DNA from 3 places in the Undibacterium sp. TC9W genome. Region 1 is predicted to be linked to each of the others. Evidence: predicted binding sites of a transcription regulator. Region 1 holds the regulator's gene; each other region holds the start of a gene.
What was found. Region 1 encodes sigma-54, which starts transcription at its own class of promoters, with help from an activator protein. Its sites were predicted from a motif close to TGGCANGNAANCTGCTTT; they were not measured.

Region 1 (3,268 bases):
CCCATGTGTAGCCGCCATTTGTGCAGTACAGAAAATGGAAAAAGAAGAGCCGCTGTTTGAGCCGCAGGCGAGTTTCGGATCTTCCCATTTTTTGTACTGCACAAATGGGCACCCCGTAGGGGCGGCTACGCCTGGGTCGCCTTTCTTTGAATACTTACTTTGGCGACGCAAAGAAAGTATTTCGGCTGCCGGGACGAGACCCGGCTTGTATCCACGGAGGGCAATCGCTTTAGTCAAAGCGCCACTTGTAACAAGCACCATGGCATACAGCGAACGTCACTGGATTCCAGCTAAAAGCACGCTGGAATGACGTTAATAAAAATGCCGTGAATCAACTAATTCGCAGCTTTTTGAGCGATGGACGTGACAAGTAGTAATAAAAGTAAACTATTTATTTGAAATTTAAAGCATCAAAAACCAGCCGTACAAAGAAACCATTCACCCAACAAAAAGGACGCCTTCTAGCGTCCTTGTTTTGGATGTCCGCAACCCTGTTCGGGCAAGGACTGGGGTCTTATGAAGCCGATGCCGGATCAGGTATGTGCTTGATGGCGTCGTGCTGATGGTCTTGCATTTTATCTTTATGCTTGATGACCTGGCGATCAAGTTTATCTACCAGTGCATCAATGGCTGCATACAGATCATGCGCCAGACTTTCAACGTGGATATCTTTACCGCTGATATGCAAATTAATGTCAGCTTTGTGTCGTTTATCCTTTTCCCGGAGCTTGTCCACCGTCAGGATGACGGCGATATCAATGACCTGGTCGAAATGCCGCCTGATACGTTCTAGTTTGGTATGTACATATTCACGAATTGCAGGAGTTACTTCGACGTGATGTCCACTGATGGTGAGATTCATACTGTGCTCCTATAGTGATGTTGCTTGCTATAACGATACGCTCTCAGCATTTATTTGCCTTGAGCTAAATCATATATAGCAATTCAAACCGTGATTACAAGGACTGCTTACAAAGATTTACGCAAACTGACTGGGGGGATTTTGAGGGCTTCACGGTATTTGGCAACTGTCCGTCGGGCAATTACCATGCCCTGTTCACCCAGCATGTCTGCAATTTTGCTATCAGAGAGTGGGCTTTTCTGGTCTTCTGCTCCTATCAACTGCTTGATGAGTGCACGTATCGCGGTGGAAGATGCTTCACCCCCTGTTTCCGTCGCGACATGGCTGCCGAAAAAGTACTTCAACTCAAACATGCCATGTGGGGTCAACATGTATTTTTGGGTTGTTACACGTGAGATAGTGCTCTCGTGTAATCCTAGTGTATCAGCAATTTCGCGCAAAACAAGGGGGCGCATTGCAACAGCACCGTGGGTGAAAAAATTGCGTTGCCTTTCGACTATGGCTTGTGCAACGCGCAATATAGTCTCAAAACGCTGCCGCATATTCTTGATAAGCCAGCGTGCTTCCTGCAATTGTGCGCCCATGCCAGCTTCACCACGGTTTTGCTTCATGATGTTGGCATACATGCTGCTGACTCGCAGCCTGGGCATGACATCCTGATTCAGCATGACTTGCCAGCCGTTGCCGGATTTTCTGACGATCACATCGGGTACAACATAGTCAGATTCATCCGCAGCAAAGGCCAGGCCGGGGCGCGGTTTGCACTGGCGGATGACAGTTTGTGCATCGCGCAAATCTTCGTCATCGCAATCGAAGATTTTCTTGAGTTTGGTGAAATCTCTTTGTGCAAATAAAGCCAGTTGTGTTTCAACAATTTGCAATGCCAGCCTGCGTATGACGAAAGCAACTTTTGGTAAACGCCTGATTTGCAAGGCCAGGCATTCAGACGGGCTGCGCGCACCGACACCTGCCGGGTCAAAGCTTTGCAGCATGTTCAGCGCAAATGCCAGCTCTTCTGGTTCTACGCACAGCTCCAGTGGCAAACTGGCATGTATTTCATCTAATGTTTCGGTCAGGTAACCGTTATTGTCGAGCGCATCGATCATCAACTCGACCAGAGCACGGTCACGCGGTTCGCGCAGGTTCAGGCGCATCTGTTCCAGCAAGTGCTCGCGCAAGGTGATATGAGCAGCACCCAGCTGCGGGCGGCCATCCTCATCATCGCCAGATTTGCTGCCATGCTGTACATCATCAAAGCCCCAGTCTTCTTCGCTGGAGGTGGTGCTGTCATTGCTGATGACGGTTTCTGCATCTGCGGCAGCCGGTTCTGCTGACCTGTCACTGTCTTCTCTTGCTGCCGGTGCTTCCATGCCGGCATCGGTAGAAGTACTGCTGGTATTGATGGCACCGTCGGCCAGCAGGCGTACGGCGTGATCGAGGGGATCATCGACACGTTCCAACATGGGGTTATCAGTCAGCAGCGTCTCCAGCTCCTGATGCAATTCCAAAGTGGATAACTGCAATAATCGTATTGATTGCTGCAATTGCGGCGTTAAGGCCAGATGTTGTGAGGTACGTAGTTGCAGGCTTTGTTTCATGATGATTCCCGTCACATCCGGAAGTGTTCTCCGAGATAAACGCGACGTACAGATTCATTTTGTATGATGTCGTCAGGCTTGCCGCTGGCAAGTACCGCGCCCTGGTTGATGATATAGGCGTGATCGCAGATGCCCAGGGTTTCGCGCACATTATGATCGGTGATCAGCACACCTATGCCGCGCTCCTTGAGGAAGCGCACGATGCGCTGGATTTCAATGACGGCGATAGGGTCAACACCGGCAAAGGGTTCATCCAGCAAGACAAAGCGTGGATTGGTCGCCAGTGCACGGGCAATTTCGACGCGGCGGCGTTCGCCACCTGACAGTGACAGCGCCTGGCTTTCACGTATTTTTTCTATCTGCAAATCTGCCAGCAGAGCATTGAGCCTTTGCTCAATTTTCTTGGCACCGAGATATTTCCCTTCGCTGTCTTTTTGCAATTCGAGGACGGCACGGATATTGTCTTCTACCGTCAGCTTGCGAAATACCGAAGCTTCCTGTGGCAGGTAAGACAAACCCAGTACGGCGCGCTCGTGAATAGGCAGTTGCGAAATATTCACATCATCAATCGTGATATCCCCGGCGTCGGAAGGTACCAGGCCAACGATCATGTAAAACGAAGTGGTCTTGCCTGCGCCATTCGGCCCCAGCAAACCCACGACCTCGCCGCTTTTCAAGAGCAAGGAAACATCGCGCACCACCTGGCGCGCACCGTAGCGCTTTTGCAAGCCCTTGACAAGCAAGGTGCTGCTTGACTGTGCTGTCATCTTATTTAGCCTGTTTTTCTGGTTTTGGTTGCAAGGTGATG
Region 2 (3,268 bases), on a different contig from region 1:
CCGTGAAGCATGTGCCTTTTCCGGGAACACTATTGACATCAATCTTACCCCCATGTTTTTTTATGATTCCGTATGAGAGTGAAAGGCCCAAGCCAGTACCACTTCCTATTGGCTTGGTAGTAAAAAATGGTTCAAATATGCGATTAAGATTTTCGGGTGATATACCGCTTCCAGTATCGAGTACTTTTATCCATATCAGGTCTTTTTCGCAACCTGTACTGACCTTGATAATCCCTTTCTCTTTAATCGCATGAGAGGCGTTAACCAGTAAATTCATAATGACCTGATTGACCTGTGAAATGATGCACTTTACAGGTGGTAATTGTCCGTACTCTTTGACGACATTCGCTTTATATTTGATTTCGTTCTTGACTATATTCAAGGTACTGTCTATGCCATGATGAATGTCTGCCTCCTGCCAATCTGTTTCGCCAACGTGGGAGAAATCTTTTAATGACTGAACAATATCCTTGACACGCTTGAGTCCATCCATCGATTCTTGTACAAGATCTTGTATATCGTCTTTTAAAAAATCAAGATCAGCTCTTTCTCTGATTTCGTTCATCTTGCTGTGGGCCTGGCTCTCGCTTAAAGATTGGGGGATTAAGTCTTCATACCCACCAATAACTTCAAGCAATTTCTCTACGTAGTTATGCAGGCTCCCAATATTCGAATTGATAAATCCTATTGGGTTATTGATCTCGTGTGCTATTCCGGCCGCGAGCTGGCCAACGGAGGCCATTTTTTCTGATTGCAACAATTGCTCGTGCGCTTCTTGCAATTTTTTGATGAGCAATTGTTGCTCTTGCCCTTTTTTGAACAAGGTTTCTTCCATCTCTTTGCGTTTTGTGATGTCGGTTAAAGATCCGATTACTTCCACCGGATTGCCATCCTCATCGCGAATTAACCTGAGCATGTCATGCATCCAAACATATTGTCCAGCACGACTCATGAAACGGTATTCGTAAACGCGCTCACCTTCAGTAAATAGTTTTGCAATACTTGAGAAGATTTGGGGTACATCTGCTGGATGAATGTGATTGAACCAGAAATTTGGATCGGCTAGCATTTCTTCAGGGTGATAGCCGAGAACATTGAGTGCGTTGTTACTGACGAAAGTCATTTTAAAATCTCCAGTAGGAACACTACTGTAGATAATGGCAGGCGTGTTATCGATCAAATATTGCAATCTGGCAACATCAGAAACACCTTTGACTGTCTCGGGAACCTTGTCGCTCGCCTCGGCCGACGGCGAAGCGCTGAATTCATCAAATTGATTGATCATGATTACCACACCTGAAGAATGTTAATGGAATCAATTTCTATTTCCCTGCGTCTAAATAGTAGAACAATCGTTTGATAAATGCGAAGTTTGGAGTTGCGTATGTTGCACTGAAAAAAGTAATTGTGCGTTCTAAAAAACAATGTTTATCAGAGTGGTATAAAACGCCATAATGGCGATAAGTCCTAGCGATCAAGAAAATATTCAATAAAATCAAACGCTTATAAGTTTATTTTTTCTTCTCGAATCCCAGGTTCCAGATTTGTAGAAGTCTGTGTCGAATTTTCCGTGCGGAAATAAATTTTGTTAACAATCATTAAGGCTACACAAAAATGCAGAAAAGTTATGCTTTTGCACGGTTTGGGTGCGTTTGTGCACTTAAAAATGAAGTTTGCCGCGCATTTCTAATGAGCGGAAATAGTTTGCGCACTTAAATATTGTGATCGATCAACATATGCGCCCATTGAAAATGTCGAATCAAGAATGAAGCACTGCTATTTCCAATGAATGAGTGAGTTGCTTATGCTTCGGCGCGAATATCAGTTGACATCTAACGTCGTGGCTAAAATGCAATCTTGCTTGCATAGTTTTAGTTGTCGATACTAGGTATTTGGGTGAGGGATAGTCCCAATTTTGCTTTTCCTACATTGCGTGTGAGTATTGCATTTATGTCTTTTCTGGACGGAATTCTGAATGAAATTTTTCAAATGTTTTTGAGCTAAATTTACTAAATATCTTTGAACAACTCAATGGCCTATCAGCCAATAACTAGTGTAATTCGGTGGTTGGCACGTTATCTGCTAACAGTGGTGAGAAACTTGCTTTATTTGTTCCATGACCTCACCACTATCAGGAGAAAACATGTCACGTCGTACTGTTTTGAAAGCAACTGCTGTCGCCGCAATGACCCTGGCCGCTTCTGGCTGGCTTACACAGGCGCAAGCCGCCGATACTATCAAGGTCGGCATTCTGCATTCCCTGTCTGGCACTATGGCAATCTCGGAGACATCTCTCAAAGATGTGGCCCTGATGACGATAGATGAAATCAATGCCAAGGGCGGTGTCATGGGTAAAAAGCTGGAAGCGGTGATCGTTGATCCAGCCTCCAACTGGCCGCTGTTTGCTGAGAAGGCCCGCCAACTGGTATCGCAAGACAAAGTATCCGTCGTGTTTGGTTGCTGGACTTCGGTATCACGTAAATCCGTCCTGCCCGTTTTCAAGGAACTCAATAGCCTACTGTTTTACCCGGTGCAGTATGAAGGTGAAGAGCTTGAGAAAAACGTTTTCTACACAGGTGCCGCACCTAACCAGCAAGCCATTCCTGCGACTGAATACCTGATGTCGAAAGAGGGAGGTGGTGCCAAGCGTTTTGTCTTGCTGGGTACTGACTATGTGTATCCACGCACCACCAACAAAATCCTGCGCGCCTTCTTGCATAGTAAGGGAGTCAAGGATACTGACATCGATGAAGTGTATACCCCATTCGGCCACTCTGATTATCAGACCATCGTTGCCAATATCAAGAAATTTGCTGCGGGTGGTAAGACAGCAGTTATCTCCACCATCAATGGTGACTCCAATGTCCCATTCTATAAAGAACTCGGTAACGCTGGCTTGAAGGCTACGGATGTACCTGTCGTCGCATTCTCAGTCGGTGAAGAAGAATTGCGCGGTGTAGATACCAAGCCATTGGTGGGTCATCTGGCCGCCTGGAATTACTTCCAGTCTGTAAAAAACCCGGTGAATACCGAATTCATCAAAAAATGGAAAGACTATGCGGCCGCCAAAAAACTGCCTAATGCCGCGACAGTTGTCACTAATGACCCTATGGAAGCGACTTATGTAGGCATGTATATGTGGAAACAGGCAGTTGAAAAAGCTAAGTCCACGGATACCGATAAAGTCATTGCTGCCATGGGCGGACAGACTTTTAAAGCACCATCCGGTTTTGAATTGACGATGGATAAAACCAATCATCACCTGCAC
Region 3 (3,268 bases), on a different contig from region 1:
AGAACCGCGCCTGGGCTTCTGGACCCTGCCTGCTGGCTTCATGGAAAATAATGAGACAACGGCACAGGCTGCGCAACGTGAGACCGAGGAAGAAGCTGGTGCCAATATCAAATTGCATGAGCTGTTTTCTATCTTGAATGTGCCACATGTGCATCAGGTGCATTTATTTTACCGCGCCACCTTGCTGGACTTGAATTACGCAGCGGGAGTCGAGAGCCTGGAAGTTGCGTTATTCTCTGAAGAGCAAATCCCCTGGGATGACATCGCCTTCCCTACCATAGGCCATACGCTGAAGTTTTTCTTTGAAGACCTGGCGAAGGTCAAGGCCGGTGGGCGTTTCCAGACGCATGAGCATGATATTTTCAAGCCAATGCTGCATGATTGAAATGAAACTGGCTGGACTTGCATCAAAAAATGGGCGACATTTTCAATCGCCCATTTTTTTCGTCATTATTTGCGTCACTACCAACTGGTCTCGCGCTCAGCAGTCGATGAGATTTTATGTATAGCCAAATCTGCGCCTTCAAATTCTTCTTCAGGATCAAGACGTATACCTACGAGTTTTTTCAAACTGGCGTAGATGATATAGCCACCGATGAAGGCAATCGCAACACCCGTGACGGTGCCCAGCAATTGCGACATCAAGCTGACGCCACCAAGACCACCCAGAGACTTTAAGCCAAAGATACCAGCGGCAATGCCACCCCAGGCACCACACAGCCCATGCAGGGGCCAGACACCGAGTACATCATCGACTTTCCATTTGTTTTGCGTCCAGGTGAACATCCAGACAAAGATCGCACCAGCCATACCACCAGTGATCAGCGCTCCGAGAGGATGCATGAGGTCAGAACCGGCACACACCGCAACCAGGCCAGCCAGGGGGCCGTTATAGACGAAGCCGGGGTCATTCTTGCCAAGGATGAAGGCGACCAGCGTGCCGCCGACCATGGCCATCAGCGAGTTCATGGCAACCAGACCATTCATCTTGTCCATGGTTTGTGCACTCATGACATTGAAACCAAACCAGCCAACAGTCAGGATCCACGCTCCCAATGCCAGAAAAGGGATGCTCGATGGCGGGTGGGCGGCAATTGCGCCATTCTTCATATAGCGGCCACGGCGTGCACCCAGTAGCAGCACTGCAGGCAAGGCGACCCAGCCACCAAAGGCATGTACGACTACGGAACCGGCAAAGTCATGAAATTCTTCAGAAAACATTGCCTTCAGCCATGCCTGTATGCCAAAACGCTGGTTCCAGGCTATGCCTTCAAAGAATGGATACAACACACCGACCAGCAAGGCAGTAGCAATCAACTGAGGGTGAAATTTTGCCCGCTCGGCAATGCCGCCTGAGATAATGGCGGGAATGGCGGCGGCAAAGGTCAGCAAGAAAAAGAACTTGACCATTTCAAAACCGTTTTTGGCGACCAGCACCTCGGCACCTGAATAAAACTGCACGCCGTAAGCAATGGTGTAACCGACAAAAAAGTAGGCGATGGTCGATACGGCAAAATCAACCAGTATCTTGACGAGGGCATTGACCTGGTTTTTCTTGCGCACAGTACCCAATTCTAAAAACGCAAACCCCGCATGCATTGCTAAAATCATGATTGCGCCAAGCAAGATAAACAAGGCGTCAGCGCTGCTATTTTGTGCATTCATGCAAAATATCTCCCAATTAAAGTGCAAATCCGAATTAAAGATGCACTGATAAAGCAAAATGCATTCCAATTTGGTGCAAACGATAAGTGATTGATTTAATGCGATTTTTAAAACCTGGTTATTTAATGCAGAAGTTTAATGCACTAAAATATGGCATCTTTTTAGTGCAAGCTATGTTGGGGGCTGCGTGATCCCCTGGCTGGAAACCGATAGTCCCTTCCCTCATCCCAGCACCGCACTTACTGAAAAAGACGGTGCCGCAGGCTTATTGGCAGCGGGTGCCGACCTGTCAGCGGGACGCTTGCTGTATGCTTATAGAAATGGCATCTTTCCCTGGTTTTCTGATGGGCAACCTATTTTGTGGTGGTCCACCGATCCGCGCATGGTCTTGCAGGTACAAGACTTCAAGCTGTCACTCAGTCTGAAAAAGCGCTTGCGCCAGGTCAGCAAAGACCCGCGCTGGGAAGTGCGCTTTGATACTGCCTTTGAAGATGTCATGCGGGCTTGTGCAGCGCCGCGCGGTGAAGAGCATGGCACCTGGATTTCTGACGACATCGTTGCGGGCTATTGTGACTTGCACAAACTGGGATATGCCCATTCCACCGAAGTATGGCTGGACGGCAAATTGGTAGGAGGCGCCTATGGCGTTTGCATAGGCCGGATGTTTTATGGTGAATCGATGTTTGCCAGGGTCACGGATGCATCAAAAATAGCCTTGGCACATCTGGTATTTTTCTTGCGTGAACATGGGGTGAAAATGTTAGACTGCCAGCAAGAGACGGCACATTTGGCATCTCTGGGCGCAAAAGCGATCAGCAGAACCGAGTTTTTGCGCTGGGTAGAACATGCCAGTGCCTTGCCAGCGATTAGCAATTGGACCATAGTCAACAAGATCAGCCCGTGACCCAGCTTAACGAACTCCCCTTCGCCAGCATACAGTTTTATGCAACGGCGCCCTATCCTTGCAGTTATCTGGAAGGCTTGCAGGCGCGTTCTCAAGTGGCAACGCCTGCACATCTGATTAATGCGGATGCATACTCGGAGCTGGTAAAGAGTGGTTTTCGCCGCAGCGGAATTTTTATTTACCGGCCGCATTGCGATAACTGCCAGGCCTGCACACCAGTGCGCGTACGCGTCAATGAGTTTGAAACCAACCGCAGCCAGCGCCGCGCCTGGAAAAAACATGGCAATCTGCATGCGCGCGTCAGCAGCCTCAGTTATGTGCATGAACACTATGAGCTGTACCAGCGCTACCAGGGTGAGCGTCATTCTGGCGGTGGCATGGACAATGACAGCCGAGACCAGTATGCTCAATTCCTGCTGCAAAGCCGTGTGAATACACGCCTGGTTGAATTCAGGGATGGCAACAATATCCTGCGCATGGTCAGCATCATTGATGTACTCACAGATGGCTTGTCGTCGGTATATACCTTTTATGACCCGGATGATGCGACGGCATCGTATGGCACCTACAATGTTTTGTGGCAGATAGAGCAAACACGCTTATTAAAGCTGCCCTATGTTTATCTGGGTTACTGGATTGCAGCTAGCCCCAAGATGGCTTACAAAACCAATTTCCGCCCCCTGGATGCCTTGATGCAGG

Region 2: a site for sigma-54 is predicted at 2,069-2,086, ahead of urtA (urea ABC transporter substrate-binding protein). Genes of this name have one in related genera too.
Region 3: a site for sigma-54 is predicted at 1,716-1,733, ahead of ACO0LN_RS00785 (ammonium transporter). Genes of this name have one in related genera too.

Annotation. Positions count from the first base shown of each region.
Region 1 covers NZ_JBMPPJ010000013.1:54,754-58,021, forward strand. The annotation lists gene hpf (ribosome hibernation-promoting factor, HPF/YfiA family) at 515-862, opposite strand; gene ACO0LN_RS18510 (RNA polymerase factor sigma-54) at 970-2,460, opposite strand; gene lptB (LPS export ABC transporter ATP-binding protein) at 2,472-3,227, opposite strand; gene ACO0LN_RS18520 (LptA/OstA family protein) at 3,229-3,268, opposite strand, start outside.
Region 2 covers NZ_JBMPPJ010000009.1:2,444-5,711, forward strand. The annotation lists gene ACO0LN_RS14485 (ATP-binding protein) at 1-1,285, opposite strand, end outside; gene urtA (urea ABC transporter substrate-binding protein) at 2,144-3,268, shown strand, end outside.
Region 3 covers NZ_JBMPPJ010000001.1:158,455-161,722, reverse strand. The annotation lists gene ACO0LN_RS00790 (NUDIX hydrolase) at 1-385, shown strand, start outside; gene ACO0LN_RS00785 (ammonium transporter) at 463-1,665, opposite strand; gene aat (leucyl/phenylalanyl-tRNA--protein transferase) at 1,853-2,569, shown strand; gene ACO0LN_RS00775 (arginyltransferase) at 2,566-3,268, shown strand, end outside.